3 regions of the Streptomyces sp. NBC_00158 genome follow, and region 3 is predicted to be linked to each of the others. Evidence: riboswitches for the same ligand, from Rfam matches in the RefSeq annotation. Region 3 holds a riboswitch; each other region holds the start of a gene.
The links. Region 3 has a riboswitch for cobalamin ahead of OG553_RS09120 (energy-coupling factor ABC transporter permease). Riboswitches for the same ligand answer to the same signal wherever they lie in the genome.
Positions count from the first base shown of each region.

Region 1: linked by a shared signal. The riboswitch ahead of metE (5-methyltetrahydropteroyltriglutamate--homocysteine S-methyltransferase) and the one ahead of OG553_RS09120 (energy-coupling factor ABC transporter permease) in region 3 are both predicted to bind cobalamin.
Region 2: linked by a shared signal. The riboswitch ahead of OG553_RS33085 (acyl-CoA thioesterase) and the one ahead of OG553_RS09120 (energy-coupling factor ABC transporter permease) in region 3 are both predicted to bind cobalamin.

Region 1 covers NZ_CP108161.1:7,219,505-7,223,640, reverse strand. The annotation lists gene metE (5-methyltetrahydropteroyltriglutamate--homocysteine S-methyltransferase) at 1-1,771, opposite strand, end outside; cobalamin riboswitch at 1,909-2,138, opposite strand; gene OG553_RS33055 (cation:proton antiporter) at 2,174-3,436, opposite strand; gene OG553_RS33050 (cation:proton antiporter regulatory subunit) at 3,444-3,914, opposite strand.
Region 2 covers NZ_CP108161.1:7,226,209-7,230,344, reverse strand. The annotation lists gene OG553_RS33095 (substrate-binding domain-containing protein) at 1-74, opposite strand, end outside; gene tsaD (tRNA (adenosine(37)-N6)-threonylcarbamoyltransferase complex transferase subunit TsaD) at 138-1,217, opposite strand; cobalamin riboswitch at 1,393-1,546, shown strand; gene OG553_RS33085 (acyl-CoA thioesterase) at 1,703-2,128, shown strand; partial or broken gene OG553_RS33080 (2Fe-2S iron-sulfur cluster-binding protein) at 2,201-2,320, opposite strand; gene OG553_RS33075 (FAD-binding oxidoreductase) at 2,406-3,716, opposite strand.
Region 3 covers NZ_CP108161.1:2,061,398-2,065,533, forward strand. The annotation lists gene OG553_RS09105 (SsgA family sporulation/cell division regulator) at 217-627, shown strand; gene OG553_RS09110 (hypothetical protein) at 720-1,232, shown strand; gene OG553_RS09115 (flavodoxin family protein) at 1,260-1,979, opposite strand; cobalamin riboswitch at 2,111-2,337, shown strand; gene OG553_RS09120 (energy-coupling factor ABC transporter permease) at 2,366-3,064, shown strand; gene OG553_RS09125 (energy-coupling factor ABC transporter substrate-binding protein) at 3,064-3,438, shown strand; gene cbiQ (cobalt ECF transporter T component CbiQ) at 3,442-4,136, shown strand, end outside.

The DNA of each region.
Region 1 (4,136 bases), 5.2 Mb from region 3:
GGCGGGCGGTCTCGCCGAGGGGCTGGTCGTCGCGTACGAAGGACCAGGCGAGCATGGTGACCGGGCCGGTGAGCATGCCCTTGACGGGCTTCGAGGTCAGGGACTGGGCGTAGGAGGTCCAGCGGACGGTCATCGGCCCGGGGCGGGAGACGTCCCCGGCGAGCACCGGCGGGCGGACGTAGCGGGTGCCGTAGGACTGGACCCAGCCGTGCTGGGTCGCGAGGTAGCCGGTGAGCTGCTCGGCGAAGTACTGCACCATGTCGTTGCGTTCGGGTTCGCCGTGGACGAGGACGTCGATGCCGGTCTTCTCCTGGAAGGCGATGACCTCGCCGATCTCCGCCTCGATGCGGGCCTCGTAGCCGGCCGCGTCGATCCGGCCGGCCCTCAGGTCGGCGCGGGCGGCCCGCAGTTCGCCGGTCTGCGGGAAGGAGCCGATCGTGGTCGTGGGCAGCAGCGGCAGGTCCAGTCGCGTCCGCTGGGCGGCGGTGCGCACCGCGTACGGCTGCGAGCGCCGTCCGTCCGCGTCGGTGACGGCCGCGGTGCGGGCCCGGACGGCCGGGTCCCGGGTGAGGGCGGATCCGGCGCGGGAGGCCAGGCCGGCCCGGTTCGCGGCGAGTTCGGCCGCGATGACGTCCGTGCCCCGGGCGAGTCCGCGGGCCAGGACGGAGACCTCCCGGGTCTTCTGCCGGGCGAACGCGAGCCAGCGGCGGACCTGCGGGTCGACGTCACGCTCGGCGTCGGCGTCCAGCGGTACGTGCAGCAGGGAGCAGGAGGCGGAGACGTCCACCCGCCCGGCGAGGCCGAGGAGGGTTCCCAGGGTGGTGAGGGACTTCTCGAAGTCGTTGATCCAGACGTTGCGGCCGTCGACGACACCCGCGACGAGCCGCTTGCCGGGCAGTCCGCCGATCGCCGCGAGGTCCGCCAGGTTGGCGGCGCCCGGTCCGGTGAAGTCGAGGGCGAGGCCGTCCACCGGGGCCTTGGCGAGGACCGGGAGCGCCTCGCCGAGCCGGCCGAAGTAGGAGGCGACCAGCAGCCGGGGGCGTTCGGCGGCGCCGCCGAGGTGGCGGTAGGCGCGGGCGGCGGCGTTCAGTTCCGCGGGGGTGCGGTCCTGCACGAGGGCCGGCTCGTCGAGCTGTACCCACTCGGCTCCGGCGGAGCGCAGCCGGGCGAGGACCTCGGCGTAGACGGGGAGCAGCCGGTCGAGCAGGGCCAGCGGGTCGAAGCCGGCGGGGACTCCCGGGGCGGGCTTGGCCAGCAGCAGGTAGGTGACCGGGCCGACGAGGACCGGGCGGGCGGTGTGCCCGAGGGCCAGTGCCTCCTCCAGCTCGGCGACCTGCCGGGCGGGGTCCGCGGTGAAGACGGTGTCGGGGCCGAGCTCGGGGACCAGGTAGTGGTAGTTGGTGTCGAACCACTTGGTCATCTCCAGCGGGGCGGCGGTGTCGCTGCCGCGGGCCATCGCGAAGTAGCCGTCGAGGGGGTCCTCGTCGACCGCCGCGCGGTGGCGTGCGGGGACGGCGCCGACCATGACGCTGGTGTCGAGGACGTGGTCGTAGTACGAGAAGTCGCCGGTCGGGACCTCGTGGACGCCGGCCTCGGCCAGCTGCCGCCAGTTCGACCGGCGCAGGCCGGCCGCGGTCTCCCGGAGGGCGGCGGCACAGACGCGGCCCTTCCAGTAGCCCTCGACGGCCTTCTTCAGTTCACGGTCCTGGCCCTGGCGGGGGTAGCCGTACACGGTGGCGCTCGCCGCCGCGGCTGTGGGCTTCGCTGTCACTGGTCTCTCCTTCGCGAGACGTGTCCGGGAACGTCCCGGTGAGGGGACGCGGGGACGCGAAGGAGCGGCGGGTCGCGCGGGGCGCCCGCTGCCGCCGACCCGCCCACGAGGTCACCGGGATGTCCGTACGCGGTTGGGTCCGCGTACGGGCAGCGGGCAGGTCTTCGGACTCGCGGGCACGTCTGCCGGGTTCTCCCGGCGGGCTCCTACTGGCCGTCGCTTCCCGGGACCGTCGTCCGGTCCCAGTGCGTATGACGGCGGTCGTTCCCGCTCACCGCTGCGGGGCAGTCCCGGATTCCCACCGGGTTCCCTCTTACGACGCATCCCGCCTGGCGGACGGGGGCGAACCAGCTGCACCCGCCACCCTAGGCGGAGCGTCCCGTCAGCGGCGAGCGGATTCCGTCATTCGGACGGGCGGACGAGACGGACCGGGTCCTGCGCCGGCTCCCGCGCGCCCTCCGGCGCCCCGGAGTGCGGGCGTTGTGCCGGGCGGGGCCCCCGCGGCCGGGTGCGGCGTCCGGCGATCCAGGCCGCGGCGGGTTCGGTGTAGCGGGCGGTGAGCGGGCCGATGACCACGAGGATCAGCACGTAGGCGGTGGCGAGCGGTCCCAGGGCGGGTTCGACGCCCGCGGTGACGGCGAGGCCGGCGATGACGATGGAGAACTCGCCGCGCGCCACGAGCGTGCCGCCGGCCCGCCAGCGTCCCTTGACCCCGACGCCGGCGCGCCGGGCCGCCCAGTACCCGGTCGCGATCTTCGTGCCTGCCGTGACCACGGCGAGGGCCAGCGCGGGCAGCAGGACGGGCGGGATGCTCGCGGGGTCGGTGTGCAGGCCGAAGAAGACGAAGAACACGGCGGCGAACAGGTCGCGCAGCGGGCTCAGCAGGCTGTGCGTGCCCTCCGCGACCTCCCCGGAGAGGGCGATGCCGACGAGGAACGCGCCGACGGCCGCGGAGACCTGGAGCTGCTGGGCGATGCCCGCCACGAGCAGGGTCAGGCCGAGGACCACGAGGAGGAGCTTCTCCGGGTCGTCGCTGGAGACGAAGCGGGAGATGTGGCGTCCGTAGCGGACGGCCACGAACAGGACCGCCCCGGCGACGCCGAGGGCGATGGCCAGCGTGGCGCTGCCCGCGGCCAGGCTGACGCCGGCGAGGAGGGCGGTGATGATCGGCAGGTAGACGGCCATCGCGAGGTCTTCGAGGACCAGGATGCTGAGGATGACCGGGGTCTCGCGGTTGCCGACGCGGCCCAGGTCTCCCATGACCTTGGCGATCACCCCGGAGGAGGAGATCCAGGTGACCCCGGCCAGGACCACGGCGGCGACCGGGCCCCAGCCCATGAGCAGGGCGGCGACGGCTCCGGGTACGGCGTTCAGGGCGAAGTCGACCAGTCCGGCCGGGTACTGGGTCTTGAGGTTGGAGACCAGGTCGGAGGCGGTGTACTCCAGGCCCAGCATCAGCAGGAGCAGTATCACTCCGATCTCGGCGCCGATCGCGACGAACTCCTCGCTCGCGCCCATGGGCAGGAGTCCGCCGGTGCCGAAGGCGAGACCGGCCAGCAGGTAGAGGGGTATCGGGGAGAAGCTGAAGCGGCCGGCGAGTCTGCCCAGCAGGCCGAGGCCCAGGATGATCGCACCGAACTCGATCAGGAAGACGGCGGAGTGCACGGGTCGCTCACTCCCGTCCGAGTATGGCCGCGGCGGCGTCCACGCCCTCGCGGGTGCCGATGACGATGAGCGTGTCCCCGCCGGCGAGGCGGAAGTCGGGCGCGGGCGCGGGGCGGGCCTCGGCGCGGCGCAGCACGGCCACGATGGACACGCCGGTCTCGGTGCGCATCCGGGTCTCCCCCAGGAGGCGGCCGTTCCAGTGGGAGTGGGCCGACAGCTCGATCCGTTCGGCGACCAGACCGAGGTCGGTGGTGTGCAGGAGGTTCGGGCTGTGGTGGGCGGGCATGAGCGCGTCGATCAGCGAGGCGGTCTCCGGGCCCGTCAGGCGCAGCGAGTGCGCGCACGCGTCGGGGTCGTCGGCCCGGTACAGGTTCACCGTCCGTGTTCCGTCCCGGTGCGCGATCACCGACAGGTGCCGGCGTTCGCGGGTGGTGAGGTCGTACTGGACCCCGATGCCGGGCAGCGGCGTTGTGCTCATCCGTGGAGCAGGCACGGCTGTCCCCCCTCGTGTTCGTTCCGTACGTGGTGCCGACTCGCTGCGGGCTCGGTCCCCGGCGGGGGAGGGCCGGTCGGCGCGCACATCCTGCCACTTTCCGGGCGCCCGCAATATGGGTGCCGGCACGGATGGACAGCGGCCTGCCGCCCCCTGAGGATGGGGCCGGGGAAGTAGGCTTCGCCGCAGGTCAGCGGGGTGGTCGGG
Region 2 (4,136 bases), 5.2 Mb from region 3:
GCGGGCGCACGGGCGCCGCGGCCGTGCACGTGGTCGAGGAGCGCGGTGAGGGAGGCGGCGTTGTCGCAGACCACCGCCGCGGCCGGGGTGGGGTCGCGCCCCGGGTAGCACCCGCCGCCCGGAGCTGTACGGCACGCTCACGGAGCGGCTCGACCCGCGGGCGCCGTAGCGGGTGCCCGGCGGTCCGCGGGGTGCAGGGCCGCGTACTCCAGGGGGGCGGACGGGTCGACGGACACGTCCAGCCCCGCCGGGTCGGCACCGGCCCGCACCAGCAGGTCGCCGACGGCGGCGATCATCGCCCCGTTGTCGGTGCACAGCGTGAGCGGCGGCACCCGCAGTTCGATCCCGGCCGCCGCGCAGCGCTCCTCGGCGAGGGCCCGTACCCGCGAGTTGGCCGCGACGCCGCCCACGACCACGAGGGTGTTTACGCCGTACTCCCGGCAGGCGGCCAGCGCCTTGCGGGTCAGGACGTCCGCGACGGCCTCCTGGAGCGAGGCGGCCCCGTCGGCGAGCGGGATCTCCTCGCCGCTCTGCCGGTGGCGTTCGGCCCAGCGCGCGGCGGCGGTCTTCAGGCCGGAGAAGGAGAAGGCGTACGGGTCGTCGCGCGGCCCGGTCAGCGGGCGCGGGAGGGCCACCGCCCCCGGGTCGCCGGCGCGGGCGGCGCGGTCGATCGCGGGCCCGCCGGGGTAGGGCAGCCCGAACACCCGGGCCACCTTGTCGAAGCACTCGCCGGCCGCGTCGTCGACGGTGTCCCCGAGGTGCAGGATCGGGTCGCGCACGAGGTCCCGTACGAGCAGCAGCGAGGTGTGGCCGCCCGACACGATCAGCACCACGCAGGGGTCGGGCAGCGGCCCGTGCTCCAGGGTGTCGGCGGCGACGTGCCCGGCAAGGTGGTGCACCCCGTACAGCGGCACCCCCGCCGCGTAGGCGAGGGTCTTGGCCCCGGCGAGCCCCACCTGGAGCGCGCCCGCCAGCCCGGGTCCGGTGGTGACGGCGACGGCATCGAGGTCGCGCACCCGCAGCCCCGCCCGGTCCAGGGCCTCGCGGACGACCGGGTTGAACGCCTGGAGGTGCGCCCGGGCGGCGATCTCCGGCACGACCCCGCCGAACCGGGCGTGCTCGTCCATGCTGGACGCGACGACGTGCGCGAGCAGCCGCCCGCCGGACACGATCCCGACCCCGGTCTCATCACACGAGGACTCGATGCCCAGCACCACCGGAGCGCCCACGCCAACCTCTTTCGCACAACAATCGCTCTTGCAATAGATGTGCAACAAGGTACCGGCGAGGTGAGGTGCGGGTCACGGCCGGGCCCCGCCCGAGCGGGCCGGGCCGTGGCCTAGGGTGGCGGGTGCAGCTGGTTCGCCCCCGTCCGCCAGGCGGGATGCGTCGTAAGAGGGAACCCGGTGGGAATCCGGGACTGCCCCGCAGCGGTGAGCGGGAACGACCGCCGTCATACGCACTGGGACCGGACGACGGTCCCGGGAAGCGACGGCCAGTAGGAGCCGGCCCCATGTGGCCCGCGTGCCCGCGAGTCCGAAGACCTGCCCGCTGCCCGTACGCGGACCCAACCGCGTACGGACATCCCGGTGACCTCGTGGGCGGGTCGGCGGCAGCGGGCGCCCCGCGCGACCCGCCGCTCCTCCGCGTCCGCGACCCGTCCGCCGGGACCGCCCCGACACGACTCGCGAAGGAGAGATCCGTGACCACGGACATCACCGCAGGTACCCGGGCCCACAAGGCGCCGGCCGATTCCCGTGTGACCCTCGCCCACATCATGAGCGACCACGACACCAACCTCTACGGGACCATTCACGGCGGCGTCGTCATGAAGCTGATCGACGACGCGGCCGCCGCGGCAGCGGGCCGCCATGCCGACGGTCCCGCCGTCACGGTCTCGGTCGACCGGATGACCTTCCGCTCCCCCGCCCGCGCCGGCGACCTCCTCACCGTCCACGCCACCCTGGACCGCGCCGGGCGGACCTCCATGACGGTCGCCGTACGGGTCACCGCGGAGCGCTGGAACGCGAACACCCCCGCCACCGAAGTCGCCGACGCCCGCCTGAGCTTCGTCGCCGTCGACGCCGAAGGGCGCCCGCGCCCGGTCCCGGGCCTGCTGGAGGACTGACGGCGCGCGGCTCCTCGGGCGTCGGCCCTGGTCGAAGTCGATGGTGACCCCGTCGGCGAGGGGGCGGGCCCGGCAGGCGAGGACGAAGCCCTCCGTGATCTCCTCCCCGGTCAGCTCGCAGTCGTCGAGCCGGACCCCGCCCCCGCTGCGGCGGGCCCGGCAGGTGCCGCAGAACCCCGCGCGGCAGGAGTGGGGAGGTCGAGCCCCGCGCGGAGCCCCGCGTCGAGCACGGTTTCGGCGGGCCGGAGGGGGACGGTGCTCTCGCTGCCCCGGACGATCACGGTGACCGACCGGGCGGTGCCGGCCGGGGCCTGCACCCGGCCGGTGCCGGCCGGGCCGGCCGCGTCCGCCGGCGGGGCTCCGGCGGCGGCCGCGAAGCGTTCGCCGTGGATGCGTTCCGGCGGCAGGCCGAGGTCGGTGAGGGCCCCGCGTATCCCGTCGACCAGGTCCGCCGGGCCGCACAGGTAGGCCGATTCCACGCCGTCGGTGATGCCGCGGGCCGTCGCGGGCCGGCGGAACGTGCTCCCGGTGAGCCGGCCGCGTCGCGGTTGCCGTAGACGAGCGTGCACCGGCTGCGCCGCTCGACCGCCAGCACGCTCTTGACGATCGAGAGGATCGGGGTGATGCCGCTGCCGGCGGCGACGCCCAGCACGTGCCGCTCGCGCAGCGGGTTCGGGTCGACGGCGAACCGCCCGTTCGGGACGCCGGCCGTGACCCGGTCACCGGCCCTGAGGCGGGTGTTGACCCAGTGGGACATCCGTCCGCCCGGCTGCGCCTTGACGGCCACGCGCAGTTCGCCGTCGGTGAGGCCGCTGCAGATCGAGTACGGGCGGCGGACCTCCGACCCGTCGAGGACGGTGTGGAGGGTGAGGTGCCGGCCGGGCCGGAAGCGGAAAGCCTCGACGAGTTCGTCGGGGACCCGGAAGAGCACGGAGACGGCGTCGGGCGTCTCCCTTCGGACCTCGACGATGGTGAGCGCGTACGGGCCGCCCCGCCCGGGCGGCACGGCGGGCTGCTCCGCGGCCGTCCGTGGTGCGGCGGGCGCCGGGCCCGTCCGGGCGGTCCGGCGGCCGGCCACGAGCCGGTAGACGAGGAGGAACACGAAGGCGGCCGCGAGCAGCCCGCCGCTCACCCGTACGAGGGGACCGCCGGCGTCACTGCCCGCGGTGAAGGTGTGGACCCCGGCCAGGCAGAACACCGCGCAGGCGGTGCGGTGCAGGTAGCGCCACAGCCGGTCCGGCAGCCGGGCCCTGAGCAGCGAGGTGACCTGCACGGCCACCAGGAGGTGGACCGCGACCACACCACAGCCCTGCGCCAGCGGGTTGGCCGCGCGGGCGAACGGCACGAGCAGCTCCGTCCGGCCGAAGGCGTAGCGGGGTTCGAGCACGAGCGCGGCGAGGTGGAGGGCGGTGAAGGACACCGCCAGACCGGCCAGCCATCGGTGCAGGACCAGCAGCCGGCCGGGCGCGGGCCGTCCGCCCATGACCCGGGTGGAGAGCAGCAGCCCCCACAGCACCGCCGCGGAGAGGAGCCACCAGGCGGTCAGTCCGCTGGCCCGGGCCACGTACCACCACAGCTGCGGATCCATCGTCCTCCCCTTCGTGAGGTGCGGGTGGGTGAACGCCCCGGCCGCTGCCGGCCCCCGTGCCGGGAGGCGTCCTCCACCCGCTGCCGTTCGGCTTCCTCGGCGCGCTCCGCCCCGGCGAAGGCCGCGATCAGGAGCAGAGTCACCGTCACGCTCGCCCCGCACACCGCTGTCCGCGACACCGCCGTTGCCGTCTGCGGCCGGACGGTGCGGCGCCTTCCGGGCTCGCTCGTGTCCGTCCTCCTTCGGCCTGCCGCGGACGTCGTCGCGCTCGTGGCCGGTGGGGTGCGGCCGGGTGGCGGGGCGGGCCTCGGCGGGCGGGGTCCCGTGTACGGCGCGCGGGCGGCGGGCGGGGCGGGAAGACGAACGGGAGCCGGAACGGGAGCGGGGGTGGCGGGGGCCCCGATCCTGGGGCCGGGCGGT
Region 3 (4,136 bases):
GACGCATGCCTGTGACGCATGCCTGTGGCGCATGCCTGTGGCGCGTGCCCCCGGCGCCTGCCCGCGACGCGTGGCCCGCGGTGCACGCGGTGGCCGAAAAGAGGCCCTGCGGCCCGGCGCCTCGGGACCTTCGGCCCGGCGGCGCGGCCCCGGGCCGGGGATAGCGTGCCGGGAGGGGCGCGGGAAGACCCCACGCGCGACGAGAGGCAGCCGCCGATGGCCACCATCACCGAACAGAGACTCCTGCCGCTGAGGCTGGAAGCCGCCCCCCTGTCCGTGCCGCTGACCGGCCGGTTCGTCTACCGCACGGACCGCCCGTACGAGGTGGCCGTCGACTTCCGGGGCGCCGGGACGCACCTCGCCCGGTGGGTGTTCTCGCGGGAGCTGCTGCTCGACGGGCAGACCGCCGCCACCGGCGAGGGCGACATACAGGTGTGGCCGCGCTGGAGCGGCTCGGAGCCGCGCGTCCTGCTCGGCTTCAGCAACGGCGAACAGAGCTGCGTGGTCTCCGCCCGCGCCAAGGACGTGCGCGAGCTGTGCCGGCGGATGACGGAGCTGGTGCCGCGCGGGCAGGAGCGGCGCCACTACGACCTGGACGCGGAGCTGAGCGCGCTGCTCACGTTCTGACGCGGGGCGGGGTCCCGTGGAACCGGTCGCGGCCCGGCGCTGTCTTATGAGATGACAGGCAAGTCCCCGTCTCACGGAACCGGGGAGACATCATGCGTCACCCGCACCGCCGCCGGATCGTGGCCATCGCCACGGGTGCCCTGCTCACCGCCGGGCTCGCGCTCTCCGCGTCGCCGGCCTCCGCAGCCACCACGACCACCCGCACCCAGACGCCGCTCGTCGTCAATGCCCGCTGGGGCGGGCACTGCACGTACGACCGGCTCGTGATCGACCTCCAGGGCTACGTGCCCCCGGTCACCGTCACTCCCGTGTCCGAGCTCGTCTACGACGGGTCGGGACAGCCCGTCCCGCTGGCCGGGAAGTACTTCCTGGAGATCCGCCTGCACCCGGCCGCCGGGCACAACGACGCCGGGCAGAACGTCTACCAGGGGCCCCGGCTCCAGAAGATCTACCTCAGCAAGCTCAAGGGCATGGCCATGACCGGCGACTACGAGGGGTACGTGACCTTCGGCGCCGCCTTCGACACCCAGCCGACCTGGAAGACCTCCGTCCTGCACTCGCCCGAGCGGCTCGTGGTGGACTTCCCGCACCCCAACACCTGCTGACCCGATGACGGCCCCGGAGCCGCCCGGCTAGCGGTGCTCGGGGTTGGGGAAGTCGAAACGGCAGCCGGCGTCCCAGAGGGAGCGCTGGTTGCCGTGGGCCGGCATGCCCCCGGCGCGCTTGAGGAGCGCCGCCAGGTGCATCAGGTTCCACGACATGAACGTGGTGTTCCGGTTGGTGAAGTCGTTCTCGGGACCGCCCGAGCCCGGGTCCAGGTAGGAGGGGCCGGGGCCGGCCTCGCCGATCCAGCCCGCGTCGGCCTGGGGCGGGATCGCGTAGCCGAGGTGCTGGAGGCTGTAGAGGACGTTCATCGCGCAGTGCTTGACGCCGTCCTCGTTGCCCGTGATCAGCGCTCCGCCGACGCGCCCGTAGTAGGCGTACTGGCCCTGCTCGTTCAGCAGGGAGGAGCAGGCGTAGAGCCGCTCGATGACCCGCTTCATGACGGAGCTGTTGTCCCCGAGCCAGATCGGGCCGCACAGCACCAGGATGTCGGCGTCCATGATCTGGCTGTAGAGGACCGGCCACTGGTCGCTCTCCCAGCCGTGGTCGGTCATGTCCGGCCAGACGCCGGTGGCGATGTCGTGGTCGACGGCGCGGATCAGCGAGGTGCGGGCGCCGGCCGATTCCATGACGGCCCGGCTCCGCGCGATCAGTCCCTCCGTGTTGCTGGTCTCGGGCGAGCGTTTGAGGGTGCAGTTGACGTAGACGGCGGAGAGGTCCTCGTACCGGGGGCTGTCGTCGGCGGCCATGTCCTCCACCGTGCCGGGCGCCGCGCGGGCCGGCCAGCGGGCCTGGCCCGTCCGGGTGCGCGGCGGGGCGGGTGGCGGGGCGGGCGCCGGGTGGCCGGATCGGTCCGGGTTGTGACGGTCCGTGCGGGCGACTAGGGTCGTCTGGCCTTGGTGTTCGGGAAACCGGTGGAAAACCGGTGCGGCCCTCGCCACTGTGATCGGGAAGTCCGGCTCCACCCTCCCCCAGACTCCGTCCGGGAGGTGCCCCCACCGCGGGAAGCCACTGGGCCCGCGTGGGAGACCGCACGGGCCCGGGAAGGCGGAGCCAGGGCATCAGCACCCGTGAGCCAGGAGACCGGCCGGGGCGCGTCGTCCATCCACGAGGTGCTGGAGAGGTCTCCCAACCCATGCATATAGCCGAGGGGTTCCTGCCCCCATGGCACGCGGTCGCCTGGGGCGCCGCGTCCGCCCCCTTCGTCGTCCACGGCGTCCGCGCGCTGACCCGCGAGGTCAGGTCGAACCCGGAGAGCACGCTGCTGCTCGGGGCGTCCGGGGCGTTCACGTTCGTGCTGTCCGCCCTGAAGATCCCTTCCGTGACGGGCAGTTGTTCGCACCCGACGGGAACGGGGCTCGGCGCCATCCTCTTCCGGCCGCCGATCATGGCGGTGCTCGGCACGATCACCCTGCTCTTCCAGGCGCTGCTGCTGGCCCACGGCGGGCTGACCACGCTGGGCGCCAACGTCTTCTCGATGGCCATCGCCGGACCCTGGGCCGGCTACGGCGTCTACCGGCTGCTGCGGAAGTCCGGCGCGCCGCTGATGGTGACCGTGTTCTTCGGCGCGTTCTTCGCCGACCTGGTCACCTACTGCGTCACCTCCGTCCAGCTGGCGCTGGCCTTCCCCGACCCGGCGAGCGGCTTCCTCGGCTCCCTGGAGAAGTTCGCGGGCATCTTCGCCCTCACCCAGATCCCGCTCGCGATCAGCGAGGGCCTGCTGACGGTGCTCGTGATGCGGCTGCTGATGCAGTCCAGCAAGTCGGACCTGGTCCGGCTCGGGGTCGCGAAGCTGACCGGCGGCAAGCAGGCGGAGCCGGAGGCGGCCCTCTGATGAGCAGGAACGCGAAGATCAACTCCCTGCTGCTGCTCCTGGTGGCGGCCCTGGCCGTGATCCCGCTCGCGCTGGGCCTCGGCGACGGCAAGGAGGAGCCGTTCGCCGGCGCCGACGCGCAGGCCGAGGCGGCCATCACCGAGCTGAAGCCGGACTACGAGCCCTGGTTCTCCCCGCTGTACGAGCCCCCCTCGGGCGAGGTCGAGTCCGCGCTGTTCGCCCTCCAGGCGGCCCTCGGGGCGGGCGTGCTCGCCTACTACTTCGGCATCCGCAAGGGCCGCCGCCAGGGCGCGGCGCAGGCCCTCGCCCAGGCTGCGGCCCCCGAGGCCGCGGCCGCGGAGGCCGGGCCGGACCGCCCGGCCCGGGAGTCGTAGGCGGTGCTGCCGATCGACGTGGCGGCCCACTCCAGCCGCTGGCGGGGCCGCCACCCCCTGGAGAAGGCCCTGCTGGGTCTCGGGCTCACCGTCACCGCGGTGTGCCTGCCGCCCTGGCCGGGCGGGCCGCTGGTGGCCGCCGCGACCCTCGCCGTGCTGCTCGGGCCGGCCGGGGTCGCCGGGCGGCAGCTGTGGCGGGCCTTCCGGGTCCCGCTGGGCTTCTGCGTGACCGGGGCGCTGCCGCTGCTGGTGTCGGTGGGCGGCCCGGACGGGTTCCTCGCCCCGGCCCCGGACGGCCCCCGGCACGCGGTGGAGCTGCTGCTGCGCACCTCGGCGGCCTCGCTCGGGGTGCTGCTGTTCGCCTTCACGACACCGGTCTCGGACGTGCTGCCGCGGCTGGTGCGGGCCGGGGTGCCGGCGCCGGTGGTGGACGTGGCCCTGGTGATGTACCGGATCGGCTTCCTGCTGCTGGACTCGATGGCGCAGGTCCGGCGCGCCCAGGCGGCCCGGCTCGGACAGACGGGCCGGGCGGCGGTGTGGCGTTCGCTGGCCGGGCTCGCGGCGACCTCGTTCGTCCGGGCCTTCGACCGTGCGGCCCGGCTCCAGGAGGGGCTGGCGGGGCGCGGATACGACGGCGCGCTGCGGGTGCTCGTGCCCGAAGCGACGCTGTCCTGGCGGTTCCTGACGGGGTCCGCCGC